DNA from 2 places in the Micromonospora sp. NPDC049060 genome. Region 1 is predicted to be linked to the other one. Evidence: riboswitches for the same ligand, from Rfam matches in the RefSeq annotation. Region 1 holds a riboswitch; the other holds the start of a gene.
The links. Region 1 has a riboswitch for thiamine pyrophosphate ahead of AB0B83_RS08310 (ECF transporter S component). Riboswitches for the same ligand answer to the same signal wherever they lie in the genome.
Positions count from the first base shown of each region.

Region 1 (5,800 bases):
CGGGTGTCGGCGAAGTGCGCGTTGCCGCAGTCCACGACGATGTCGCCCGCGTCGAGCAGCGGGACCAGCTCGTCGACCACGGCGTCGGTGGGGCCGCCCGCCTTGACCATCACGATGACCGCGCGGGGCCGCTCCAGCGACGCGACGAAGTCGGCCATCGACTCGGCGGGCAGGAACGTCCCCTCGTCCCCGTGCTCCGCGACGAGGCTGCGGGTGCGCTCCGGCGACCGGTTGTGCACCGCCACGGCGAGACCGTTGCGGGCCAGGTTGCGGGCCAGGTTCCGGCCCATCACCGCCAGCCCGGTCACGCCGATCCGTGCCGTCGCCCGCCCGGCCATCCGTCCGCCCTCCGCCGTCGACACCCGCCGGTGCGACCGTATCGCCGGGCGGGGGGTCCCGGAGGCATGTCGGGCACCCCGTCACCGCCACGTGGCGGTCGCCCCGAAGGGCGCGAGGGCCTGCCGACGATCCCGCGCCGGGCGGCCTCCCCGGGCCGTGATCGGCCAGCCGAGATCCTGCGCCGGAGGGCCTCCGCGAGGCGCGACCGGCCGACCCGCCGGGCTGCCTCCGTGGGACGCGGCCGGCCGGTCCCGGACCCCGCCGGTAATTCGGCTGCGCGCGGACCGGTCGGGCGGCTAGCGTGTGGGCACGCGCAACTGACGCCCCACTTCCGAGCCGACCCGCCGCATCGCCGCGGGTCCGCGTGCTCCCGGGCGTCCGCATTCCGCACCTGCCGTCGAACGGCGGTGTTCCTCGTGGTCGATCCCGGGCAGCTGTCCCGATCCCGCCCGACCGTCGCGTGACGGTCGCCGAACGAGACGGGCCCCGGTCACCGGACGTCGCTCCGGTGCGGCAGGGCCCGCAGACCGAGGAGGCACCGGATGCCCGCCAGGCGCAACCCGAAGAAGTCCCGTACCACCGTCCCCACGCCGTCCGTCGCGGACCTGACGCCCGTCAACCTCGACGAGGTGGCGGTCGCGCCGGTCGTGCCGGCGCTGCCGGTCGACCGGCCAGCGGCGCCGAAGGCCGGTCCGCCGGTCTCCGGCGCCGGCCGCTCCGGCGCGCTGCGCGGCCAGAAGGCCGGGCAGGCCCGCCGGTACGCCTTCCGGCGCAGCTGACGGTGCCGGTCGGGTGGAGTCGTCGTCACGGCGACTCCACCCGGCCCGCCCGCCGATCAGCGGGCGGCGTCAGCCGATCAGCGGGCGGAAGGTGCCGAGCAGCACGCTGACGGTCAGCGCGGCCCCGGCGAGCACCGCCGCGCCGGCGATCAGCAGGCCGTCGGCGGCGACGAAGCGCTGTCGCCGGGCGACGGTGCGCGGGACCCCGGCGTCGAAGCCCCGGGCGTCCATCGCCACGGCCAGCCGGGTGCCCCGGCGGATCGCCCCGACGAGCAGCGCGAAGGCCGTCGACACGAACAGCCGCAGCTTCGCCAGGGGATTACGGCCGGCCTCGACCCCCCGGGCGCGACGCGCCATGGAGATCATCTGCCACTCCTGCCCGAGCAGCGGCACGAGCCGGAACGCGGCCAGCGCCCCGATGGCGAACCGGGCCGGCGCCTTCGCGTTCTGGATCAGCGCGTCCGCCAGGTCGGTCGGGTCGGTGGTGGCGAAGACGATCACGCCGGGCAGCGCCACCGCGAACATGCGCAGCACCAGGCCGAGCGCGGTGAGCAGCACCCCGGAGGTGACCACCACCGGGCCGGCCTCGACCAGCACCCGGCCGGAGCGCTCGGCGGCGAAGAGCACCAGCGTCACCACCACGCCGACCGCGCCGACGAGCAGTGGCCAGGCCCGCCGCGCCAACACCCGGAAACGGACCCCGAACAGCGGCAGCAGGGCCAACTCGACGGCGATCGCGATGGCCGGGGCCACCGGGTCCAGGGTGGCGATCAGGATGAACGAGAACACCAGCGCCGCAGCGAGCTTGGCCACCGGGTTGCGCCGGGCCAGCAACGCCTCCGGCGCGGCGACCGGCTCGAAACTGATCACGCCCGCTCCAGGGTGGGGCGGCGGTCCGGGTGGGTGACCGGTGCGGCGTTCGGGCTGGTCACGGGCGCTCCAGGGTGAGGCGGCGATCTGCCAGGGCGGCGACGAACTCCGGGTCGTGGGTGACGGCGACCAGGCCGTGCCCGGCGTCGCGCAGCTCGGCGAAGAGGTCCACCAGCTCCAGCCAGGTCCGCCGGTCCTGACCGAAGGTCGGTTCGTCGCAGATGAGCAGGCGGGGCGCGGTGGCCAGGGCGGTCGCCACGCTCAGCCGCCGCGCCTCCCCGCCGGAGAGGGTGTACGGGTTGGCGGCGGCGAGTTTCGTCAACCGCAGCCGGGACAGCAGGGTGTCGACGGTGGCGTGGACCGCCGCCTCGGGCTGGCCGGTGCGGCGCGGGCCGAGCGCCAGCTCGTCGAAGACGGTGTTGGTGACGAACTGGTGCTCCGGGTCCTGGAAGACCGAGCCGATCCGGCGGGCCAGCGCCGGGGCGCGCCAGCGGTGCGGAGGCGTGCGGGCGTCGTCACCGGCCAGTGCCGTCGTCGCCGCGATCCGGCCGGCCCCGGGCTTGAGCAGCCCGCCCAGCAGCAGGGCGAGGGTCGACTTGCCGGCCCCGTTGGGCCCGACGACGGCGAGCGCCTCGCCGGCGCGTACCGCCAGGTCGACGGGGGCCAGCCGGGGCGGCAGGCCGAGCCGGTCGGCGGTGAGCAACACGTCGCCGGGCGGCGCAGTCGCGTGGCGGGGCGGTACCGGGCGGCCGGGCACCCAGACGCCCTCGTCGGCGAGCGCGTCGCCGTGCATACCGAAAACGGACTCGGGCGTGCCGTCGGCGCGGACGCCGCCGCCGGGTTCGAGCACGACCACGCGGTCGACCAGGGGCAACGCCTCGGCGACGCGGTGTTCGACCAGGATCAGCGTGGTGTCGGCGTCGAGCGCGCCGGCCACCGCCGCCCGGATCAGCGCCGCGCCGGTCGGGTCGAGGTTGGCGGTCGGCTCGTCGAGCAGCAGCAGGCCGGGGCGCAGGGCCAGCACCCCGGCCAGGGCGAGCCGCTGCTGCTCGCCGCCGGAGAGCGCGGCGGTGGGGCGGTCCCGGGGGTACGGGAAGCCGACCCGGGTCAGCGCCTCGTCGACGCGGGGCCAGATCTCCCCGGCGGGTGTGCCGCGGTTCTCCAGCCCGAACGCCACGTCGTCGCCGCTGCGGGCCATCACGAGCTGGGTCTCCGGGTCCTGGAAGACGATGCCCACCCGCTCCCGGCCCTTGCGGGGGTCGAGCCCGTCGATCTCGACGGTGCCCTCCTGCTCGCCCGAGTCCTCGGGCAGCAGCCCGGCCAGCGCGGCGAGCAGCGTGCTCTTGCCGGCCCCGGAGGGCCCCAGCAGCAGCACCCGCTCCCCGGCTTCCACGCGCAGGTCCACCCCGCGCACGGCCCAGGCCCGCCGCCCGGCGTGCCGCCACCCGAACCCCCGCAACGTCACCGCCCCCACGCCGCCCCCTTCCTTCCTGCCTGCCCGCGGGCGTTGATCATGAGGTTGTTGTCGTTCGGCACGGCGTGTCGTGGCAACAACTTCATGATCAACGCGGCCGGGTCGTGGGTGGGTGGGGTGGGTGCGTGGGGGTGGGGGTCAGATTGGGGTGCGGTCTCGGGCGGCGGGGAAGCGGTCCAGGGCGCCCGTGGTGGCCAGGGCGCGGGTCAGGGCCCAGCCGCCGGCGCCCGCGACGATCGTGGCGCTGACGATGGTGAGCAGGGCGTAGGGGATCCGGTAGCTGCCCAGGGCGTACTCGCTGTTCCAGACGAAGAAGTCGAACAGGGCCGCGCCGAGGCCGGTCAGCGCGCCCGCGATCAGCGCGGTGGGCAGCCGGAACGAGCGGTACCGGAACGCGGCGAAGGCCAACTCGGCGCCGAGCCCCTGGATCAGGCCCTGGACGATGGTGACGCCGCCCCACTCCGAGCCGAGCAGCGCGGAGACCGTCGCCGCCACCGCCTCGCAGAAGAGCGCCGCGCCGGGCTTGCGGATCACCAGACCGCCGAGGACGGCCGGGACCAGCCAGACGCCGTACATGATCGCCTGGCTGGCGGGGAAGAACGCGAACGCCGGGTCGACGGCCCGCCACAGCAGGCCCCAGGCCCAGAAGATGACGCCGAAGGCCACCGCGATCACGGCCGCGACGACGACGTCGACGGTACGCCAGCGGGTGGCGGTGTTGTTGTCTCGCATGATTGCTCCCAGTCCCGAACGAGAACCAGGAGAAGACGCACGCCGCGCCCGGAACGTGCCGGACGTCGACGCGGCTGGAGGTCGACCGAACTCCCTGCGCTGGCATTACCCAGATCAGGTTCGAGGGTCTGCGGGCGGTGCCCGCACTCTCAGCGCTGTGCGCTCCCCTGTCGGATGTGAAGTTGTGGCCCGACGCTAACACCTTTGAAGATCATCGGGCAAAGTGATCTTTCCGCAGCTCACCAGCGCAGTCGATCGACGGCGTCGATTCCGGCCCGGTACTCTCGGGCGGCCACTGGGAATCCGGCAGAGGGACACGTACGTGACATCCGAGGCTGACCGCCGCGCGCCGGACGGGTCGCACCCGGGCGCGGTGGGCGTGGCCGCTCCAGGCGTACGCGAGGAGAAGCCGGCGGCGCCCCGCGGCCCGGACCGGCGGGTCGGGTCGGGTCGGTGGAGGTCCTCGCCGGCCTGCTGATCCTGCTGGTCGTCTTCCGCGAGCCGCTCGCCCGGGCCCTCTCCGCGCCCCGGTTGCAGACCTGGACCACCGTCTTCGTCTCGGTCATGGTGCAGGCGGTGCCGTTCCTGGTCTTCGGGGTGCTGCTCTCCGCGGTGATCGCCGTCTTCGTGCCCCGGTCGTTCTGGGCCCGGGCGCTGCCGCGGCACCCCGCGCTCGCGGTGCCGGTGGCCAGCGCGGCCGGAGTGGTGCTGCCCGGCTGCGAGTGTGGGGCGGTGCCGATCGCCGGGTCGCTGATCCGGCGCGGGGTCACCCCGGCCGCCGCGTTGGCGTTCCTGCTCGCCGCCCCGGCGATCAACCCGATCGTGCTGACCGCCACCGCCGTGGCCTTCCCCGACGACCCGGCGATGGTCCTCGGGCGGGCCGTCGCGAGCCTGCTCGTGGCGATGGTCATGGGCTGGCTGTGGCTGCGCCTCGGCCGGGCCGACTGGATCCGGCTGCCGCGCCGGCCGGAGCTGGACGGCGGCCCGCGCGGGCGGGCGTTCTGGGGGGCGGTCCGGCACGACGTCACGCACGCCGGCGGCTTCCTGGTCATCGGCGCGGCGGCCGCCGCCACGATCAACGTCGTGGTGCCGGAGCGCTGGTTGCAGACGCTCGCCGACGAGCCGGTGCTGTCGGTGCTCGCGCTGGCCGTGCTCGCCGTGCTGCTCTCCCTCTGCTCCGAGGCGGACGCCTTCGTCGCCGCCTCGCTGTCGCAGTTCTCGCTGACCTCCCGACTGGTCTTCCTGGTGGTGGGGCCGATGGTCGACCTCAAGCTCATCTCGATGCAGGCCGGCGTCTTCGGCCGGCGGTTCGCGCTGCGGTTCGCCCCGACCACCTTCGCGGTGGCCGTCACCGTGGCCGCCGCGACCGGGGCGGTGCTGCTGTGAACCGGCAGGCGCAGGCGGTCGTCCTGCTGCTGCTCGGCGGCGCGGTGGTCCGCGCCAGCCTCACCGACCTGCACCTGCGCTACGTCAAGGAGGGTCTGCGGCCCTTCCTGATCGCCGCCGGCCTGCTGCTGGTGGCCGCCGCGGTCATGACCCTCTTCTACGAGCTGCGCCCGCTCCTGCGACGCACGCCCGCCGGCGACCACGACGGCCCGGCCGGTGG
Region 1 covers NZ_JBEZEV010000013.1:14,077-19,876, reverse strand. The annotation lists gene gndA (NADP-dependent phosphogluconate dehydrogenase) at 1-338, opposite strand, end outside; gene AB0B83_RS08325 (hypothetical protein) at 882-1,118, shown strand; gene AB0B83_RS08320 (energy-coupling factor transporter transmembrane component T) at 1,188-1,988, opposite strand; gene AB0B83_RS08315 (ABC transporter ATP-binding protein) at 2,047-3,462, opposite strand; gene AB0B83_RS08310 (ECF transporter S component) at 3,601-4,194, opposite strand; TPP riboswitch at 4,268-4,373, opposite strand; partial or broken gene AB0B83_RS08305 (permease) at 4,633-5,580, shown strand; gene AB0B83_RS08300 (TIGR03943 family protein) at 5,577-5,800, shown strand, end outside.

Region 2 (5,800 bases), on a different contig from region 1:
CCGAGGATCAGCCGGGACGTGAAGCTCACGCCGCCCAGGTCGAAGCTCACCGCGTCACCCGCCCTGGGCGGCGCTGAGCACCTCGACGCGGTCGCCGTCGCGCAGCACGGTCGCCGGCCAGCCCGTACGCGGCACCACCTCCCCGTTGACCGCGACGGCGAGGCCGCGCTGCTGGTCGGTGACCGCGCGGACCAGGTCCGCCACGGTCGAGCCGCCGGGCAGGCTGCGCCCGGCACCGTTCACCGTCAGTTCCACGTGTGCTCCTCCTCGGATGCGGACAAGTCGTGACCGAACCGGGCCGGGCCGAAGGGGGCGAGCAGCGGGTCCGCCACACCCGTGACGACCAGCTCGGCGATCAGGTCGGCGGTGACCGGGGTGAGCACGATGCCGTGCCGGTGGTGTCCGGTGGCGGCGAGCACGCCGGGCCGGCCGGGCAGCGGGCCGAGGATCGGGGCGTTGTCGGGGGTGCCGGGGCGCAGGCCGGCGAGCGTCTCCACCAGGTCGTACTCGGCCAGCTCCGGCAGCAGGTCGACGGCGGCGCGGAGCAGGCGCAGCACCGCCCCGGCGGACACGTCGGTGTCGGAGCGCTCCTCGACGGTCGCGCCCACCACCACCTCCCCGTCGGCGCGGGGCACGAGGTAGACGTGCTCGCCGTCGGCGTACCCCCGGATGACGTGCCGGAAGCCCGGCGCGCCGCCGCCGGGCGCGCGGAGCCGGACCACCTGCCCCTTCACCGGCCGCACGGGCAGCCCCGTCAGGGCCGCCGCGCCGCAGCCGGCCGCGACCACGGTGACCCCGGCGTCCACGTCGGTCAGGGAGCGCACGGCGGCGGGCACCAGCGTGGCGCCGGCCCGCTCGGCGGCCGTACGCAGCGCGGGCACGAGCCGGCGCGGGTCGACCTGGTGGTCGGTTCCGGCGAGCGCGCCGCCACGCACCCGGGGTGCCAGCGCCGGCTCGCGGTCCCGCAGCGCCGTGGGGCGCAGCGGCGTCACCGGCAGCCCGATCCCCTGCTGGTACGCCCACAGCCGGCGCGCCTCGGCCAGGTCGTCGGCGGTCAGCCCGACCATCAGCGTGCCCTCGGTCCGGTAGCCGACGTCCACGCCCGTGGCGGCGGTCAGCTCGGCGGCGAAGGCCGGCCAGCGGGCGGCGGAGGCGGTCAGCAGCCCGGTCAGCTCGTGCTCGCCGAAGTACGCCTCGGCGACCGGGGCGAGCATCCCGGCGGCGACGTGGGACGCGCCGGAGCCCGGGGCGGGATCGTGCACGACGACCCGCAGTCCGCGCTGCGCGCAGCGCCAGGCGATCGCCAGCCCGACCGGTCCCGCCCCCACCACGGCGACGTCCGGTCGGTTCAGCACCCCAGCGCTCCCAGCAGCTCCGCCGTCGCCCGACCCGGATCCGCCGCCCCGGAGAGCGCCCCCACCACCGCCACCCCGTACGCCCCGGCGGCCAGCAGCGCGGGCACCCGCGCGGCGGTCACGCCGCCGATCGCGACGACCGGCACGTCCACGGCGTCGGCGACGGCGCGTACCCCTTCCGGGCCGATCGGCGCCGGCACCCCCGCCTTGGTGCCGGTGGCGTGGCAGGGGCCCACGCCCAGGTAGCTGGCCCCGGCGGCGACCGCCTCGACGGCCGTCCCCGGCTCGCGGGCCGTGGCGCCGAGCACGGCGGTCGCGCCGAGCACCCGGCGGGCCGCCCCCACCGGCAGGTCGTCCGCGCCGACGTGCCCACCGGCGGCACCCGCCGCCAGCGCCACGTGCAGCCGGTCGTTCACCAGGCAGGTGACGTCGTACGGGGCACAGAGCGCGACCACCCGACGGGTCAGGTCGTACGCCTCCCGGTCGGTGGCGTCGTCCTCCACCCGGACCTGCACGACCAGTTCCGCGCGGGCCACCGCAAGGGCGGCCCGCAGCACGGTGAGCGGGTCCCGCCCCGGTCGGGTGTCGGTGATGAGATGCAGTCGCCCGAGGGACGGCACGGCAACACTCCTCCCTGCGCCGGCATTACCCGGATCAGGTTCGACGGTCGGGGGCTCACAGCCCCCCTCTCAGCCCGGTCCACCGGGCTCCCGTGGGTCACTTGCGGGTGTCACCGTACGACGGATCGCCGGATCCGCCAAGGTCGGGACGCGGATTTCACATCGACCGCCCGATCCCGAGGGATGGGGCGGCGGGTGACCGTCCCGTCACGCGACGCTGTCCGGATGCCCTCCGCCGCCCGGGTACCACCCCGCCTGGCCTTCCTGCCGTTCCGGGCCAGCGCCGCCATCGCCGACGGCCTCCTGACCTGGACGATGCTGCGCGGGCCGTCCTGGCGGCCCCTCCTGCCCGACGTCCACGTGCACCGTGACGGCTACCGCGCGGACGACCACCGGATGTGGTGCGACGCGGTCGCGCTGTCGCTGCCGGTCGGCGGGGCGATCGCCGGCCGCAGCGCCGCGTACCTGTGGGGCGTCGACCTGCTCCGCCGGGACGCGCCGGTCACCGTGCTGCTGCCACGCGCCGCGCGGATGCGCGCCCACCCCCGCCTTCGGGTGCACCGGTCGGTGGTGCCGGATTCCGATCGCACCCGCCTCGGCGGGCTGCCCGTCACCACTCCCCTGCGCACCGCCTTCGACCTGGGCCGCCAGGCCCCTCGGGACGAGGCCCTGGTCGCCGTCGACGCGCTGCTGCACCGCCGGGTGGTGAAGCTCCCCGCACTACGCGCGTACGCCGACGCGCGGCCGGGCTGGCCCGGCCTGCCCCTGCTGCGGGAGATCCTGGCGCTGGCGGAGCCGCTGGCCGAGTCCCCGATGGAGACCCGCCTACGGCTGCTCCTGCTCGACGCGGGATTGCCGCCCGCGATCGCCCAGCACGACGTGCGCGACGCCGACGGGCGCTTCGTCGGCCGGGTGGACCTGGCGTGGCCGACCCTGCGTGTCGCGGTCGAGTACGACGGCGACCACCACCGCGAGCGCGCCCATTTCCGCCAGGACGTCGCCCGGCTCAACGCCCTGCGCGCGGCCGGCTGGATCGTCCTCCGCTTCACCGCCGACGACGTGCTCCGACACCCCTCCCGCACCGCCGCCCTGGTGAGCCAGGCCCTCCGCGAGCGCCACCCCTCCGCCTGATCCCCGCCGCCAAGCCACGGGCGACCGGCCACCCCGGTAGCCGGCCACCCCGGTAGCCGGCCGGCCCGGTAGCCGGTAGGTAGGCCGGGTGGCCGAGTGGCCGGCCGGGTGGCCGGGTGGCCGGCCGGGTGGCCGGGTGGCCGGCCGGGTGGCCGAGTGGCCGGCCGCCTTACCCGGTGGCCGGCCGGCCCGGTGGAACACCATGGGTGCCTCCGCCGCCCCTTGACACCCATGACGTTCCACCGACGGGTGCGGTAGGGGTGTATCCCCCGATCTTGGGCACCGGCACCGGCACCGGTGGAACATGGCGGGTGTCTCCGAGGCCAGTTGACACCCATGACGTTCCACTCAGCCACCCGCAGACCCCACAGCCGGCGGTCGCCGGGGTGACGGGTGGCGCACCGCCCCCCGATGGCGCACCACCCGCGATAGCGCACCACCCGCGATAGCGCACCGCCCCCGGTGCCGCAGTGCTGCGGTGCCCGGGCGGGTGGGGCTCAGAAGGTTGCGCGTAGGGCTTCGAGGTCCTCGTCGGTGGGCTGCCAGGTGCCCGCCTCCGCGTTGGCGCGTACCTGCTCGGGCGTGGTGGCACCGGCGATCACCGAGGTCACCGCCGGCTGGGCGGCCAGCCCGCCGATCGCCACCTGGAGCATCGACAGCCCCCGTTCGGCGGCGTACGCCTCGATCGCCTCGATGGTGTCCCAGTCGGCGGCGGCGAGCCGTTCGGCGTACCGGCCGCCACCGGCGAGGCGGCTGCCTGCCGGCGGGGTCTCGTTGCGCTTGTACTTGCCGGTGAGCAGCCCGTTGGCGAGCGGGAAGAACGGCAGCAGCCCGAGGCCGAAGCGCTCGCAGGCCGGCACCACCTCGGCCTCGACGCCGCGCTCCAGCAGGCTGTAGTGGTTCTGTGCGCTGATGAACCGGGACCGGCCGTTCGACGAGGCCACCCAGTCGGCGTCGGCGATCTGCCAGCCGGCGAAGTTGGAGTTGCCCAGGTAGCGGACCTTGCCGGCGCGGACGAGATCGTCGAGCGCGGCGAGCGTCTCGTCGATCGGGGTGCCCGGGTCCGGCTCGTGCATCTGGTACAGGTCGATGTGGTCGGTGCCGAGCCGACGCAGCGACGCCTCCACCGCCCGGGCGATGTAGCGGCGGGCGCCCCGGGCACCGAAGTCGGGGCCGTTCATGCCGTTCATGTCCATGCCGAACTTGGTGGCCACCACCACGTCGTCGCGCCGGCCCTTGAGCGCCTGGCCCAGCAGTTCCTCGGAGCCGCCCTGCGGCTCTCCGTAGATGTCGGCGGTGTCGAAGAAGTTGATCCCGGCGTCGAGCGCGGCGTCGACCACCGCCCGGGTGCCGTCGAGGTCGAGCTTGCGGCCGAAGTTGTTGCAGCCGATGCCGACCACGGACACCACGAGCCCGGAGTCGCCCAACCGGCGGAAATTCATCTCATTGACTTCCTCCCCATGCCTGAAGGCGGGGGATTCCCGTACCTCACGGTTCGGGGCTTTCTCCTTCATCGACAGTTGCCTTCCCACGCTAGGCGCAGGCTGGTCTGACACCATCTCGAGAGACGGACACGGCCAGCCCGGCCGCCAGAATGTTGATCGCCGCGTTCACGTCCCGGTCGTGGGCGGCCCCACACGGACACGTCCACCGGCGGATGTTCAGCGACAGGGACGGGTTGACCCGTCCGCAGGTCGAGCAGGTCTTGCTCGACGGATAGAAACGGTCGACTGCGATGACGGTCCGGCCGTACCAGCCGGCCTTGTACTCCAGCATGCTTCGCAGCTGCGACCACGCCGCATCCGAGATGGCACGGGCGAGGCTGTGGTTGCGGACCATGTTGCGTACCGACAGGTCCTCGATGACCGCCGTTTGGTTCTCGCGGATGATCCTCGTGGACAGCTTGTGCAGCGCGTCGGCCCGCCGGTCGGCGATGCGGGCGTGGATGCGGGCAACCCTCAGTCGGACCTTGGCCCGGTTCGCCGACCCCTTCTCCTTGCGGGCCAGGTTCCGCTGTGCCTTCGCGAGTCGTTCCCGGTCCCGCTTCTCGTGCTTCGGGTTGGTGACCTTCTCCCCGGTGGACAGGGTGACCAGACTGGTGATGCCGGCGTCCACACCAACCCGGTTCGGGCTCGACGCGAGCTTTTCGATCGTGGCCTCTACCAGCATCGAGATGTGCCAGCGGTTCGCGCTGTCCCGGGACACGGTGACCGTTGAGGGGGTGGCACCGTCGGGTAGTTGCCTCGACCAGACGATATTCAGCGGCTCGGCGCACTTCGCGAGTCGGACCCGACCATCGCGGTAGGAGAAGCCGCTGGTGGTGAACGTGGCAGACGCCCGGGACTTGCGCTTCGACTTGAATGTCGGGTACCTGGACCGCTTGCTCCAGAAGTTGAGGTAGGCGCGTTGCAGATGCTGCAACGCCTGCTGCAACGCCACGTTCGACACCTCGGAAAGCCACGACAGGGCGGGGTCGCGCTTCCAGATGGTGAGCATCCGACAGGTGCCTGCGAACGTAACCCGTTCCTGGTCCTGGAACCAGGCGCGCGCGCGTTCGGCCAAGGCCCGGTTGTAGACGTAGCGGACACAGCCGAACGTGCGGTTCAGCAGGTCCGCCTGCTGCTCCGTGGGGTAGAAGCGGTACTTGTATGCCCGCTTCACCATTCGACTGGCCATGCTGAAACACTAGGGCTC
Region 2 covers NZ_JBEZEV010000119.1:10,571-16,370, reverse strand. The annotation lists gene AB0B83_RS28045 (thiazole synthase) at 1-50, opposite strand, end outside; gene thiS (sulfur carrier protein ThiS) at 55-255, opposite strand; gene thiO (glycine oxidase ThiO) at 246-1,355, opposite strand; gene thiE (thiamine phosphate synthase) at 1,349-1,975, opposite strand; TPP riboswitch at 1,970-2,078, opposite strand; gene AB0B83_RS28025 (DUF559 domain-containing protein) at 2,201-3,106, shown strand; gene AB0B83_RS28020 (aldo/keto reductase) at 3,604-4,548, opposite strand; gene AB0B83_RS28015 (RNA-guided endonuclease TnpB family protein) at 4,640-5,782, opposite strand.
Region 2: it holds a riboswitch for thiamine pyrophosphate, as region 1 does, so the genes downstream of both, thiE (thiamine phosphate synthase) here and AB0B83_RS08310 (ECF transporter S component) in region 1, are expected to answer to the same signal.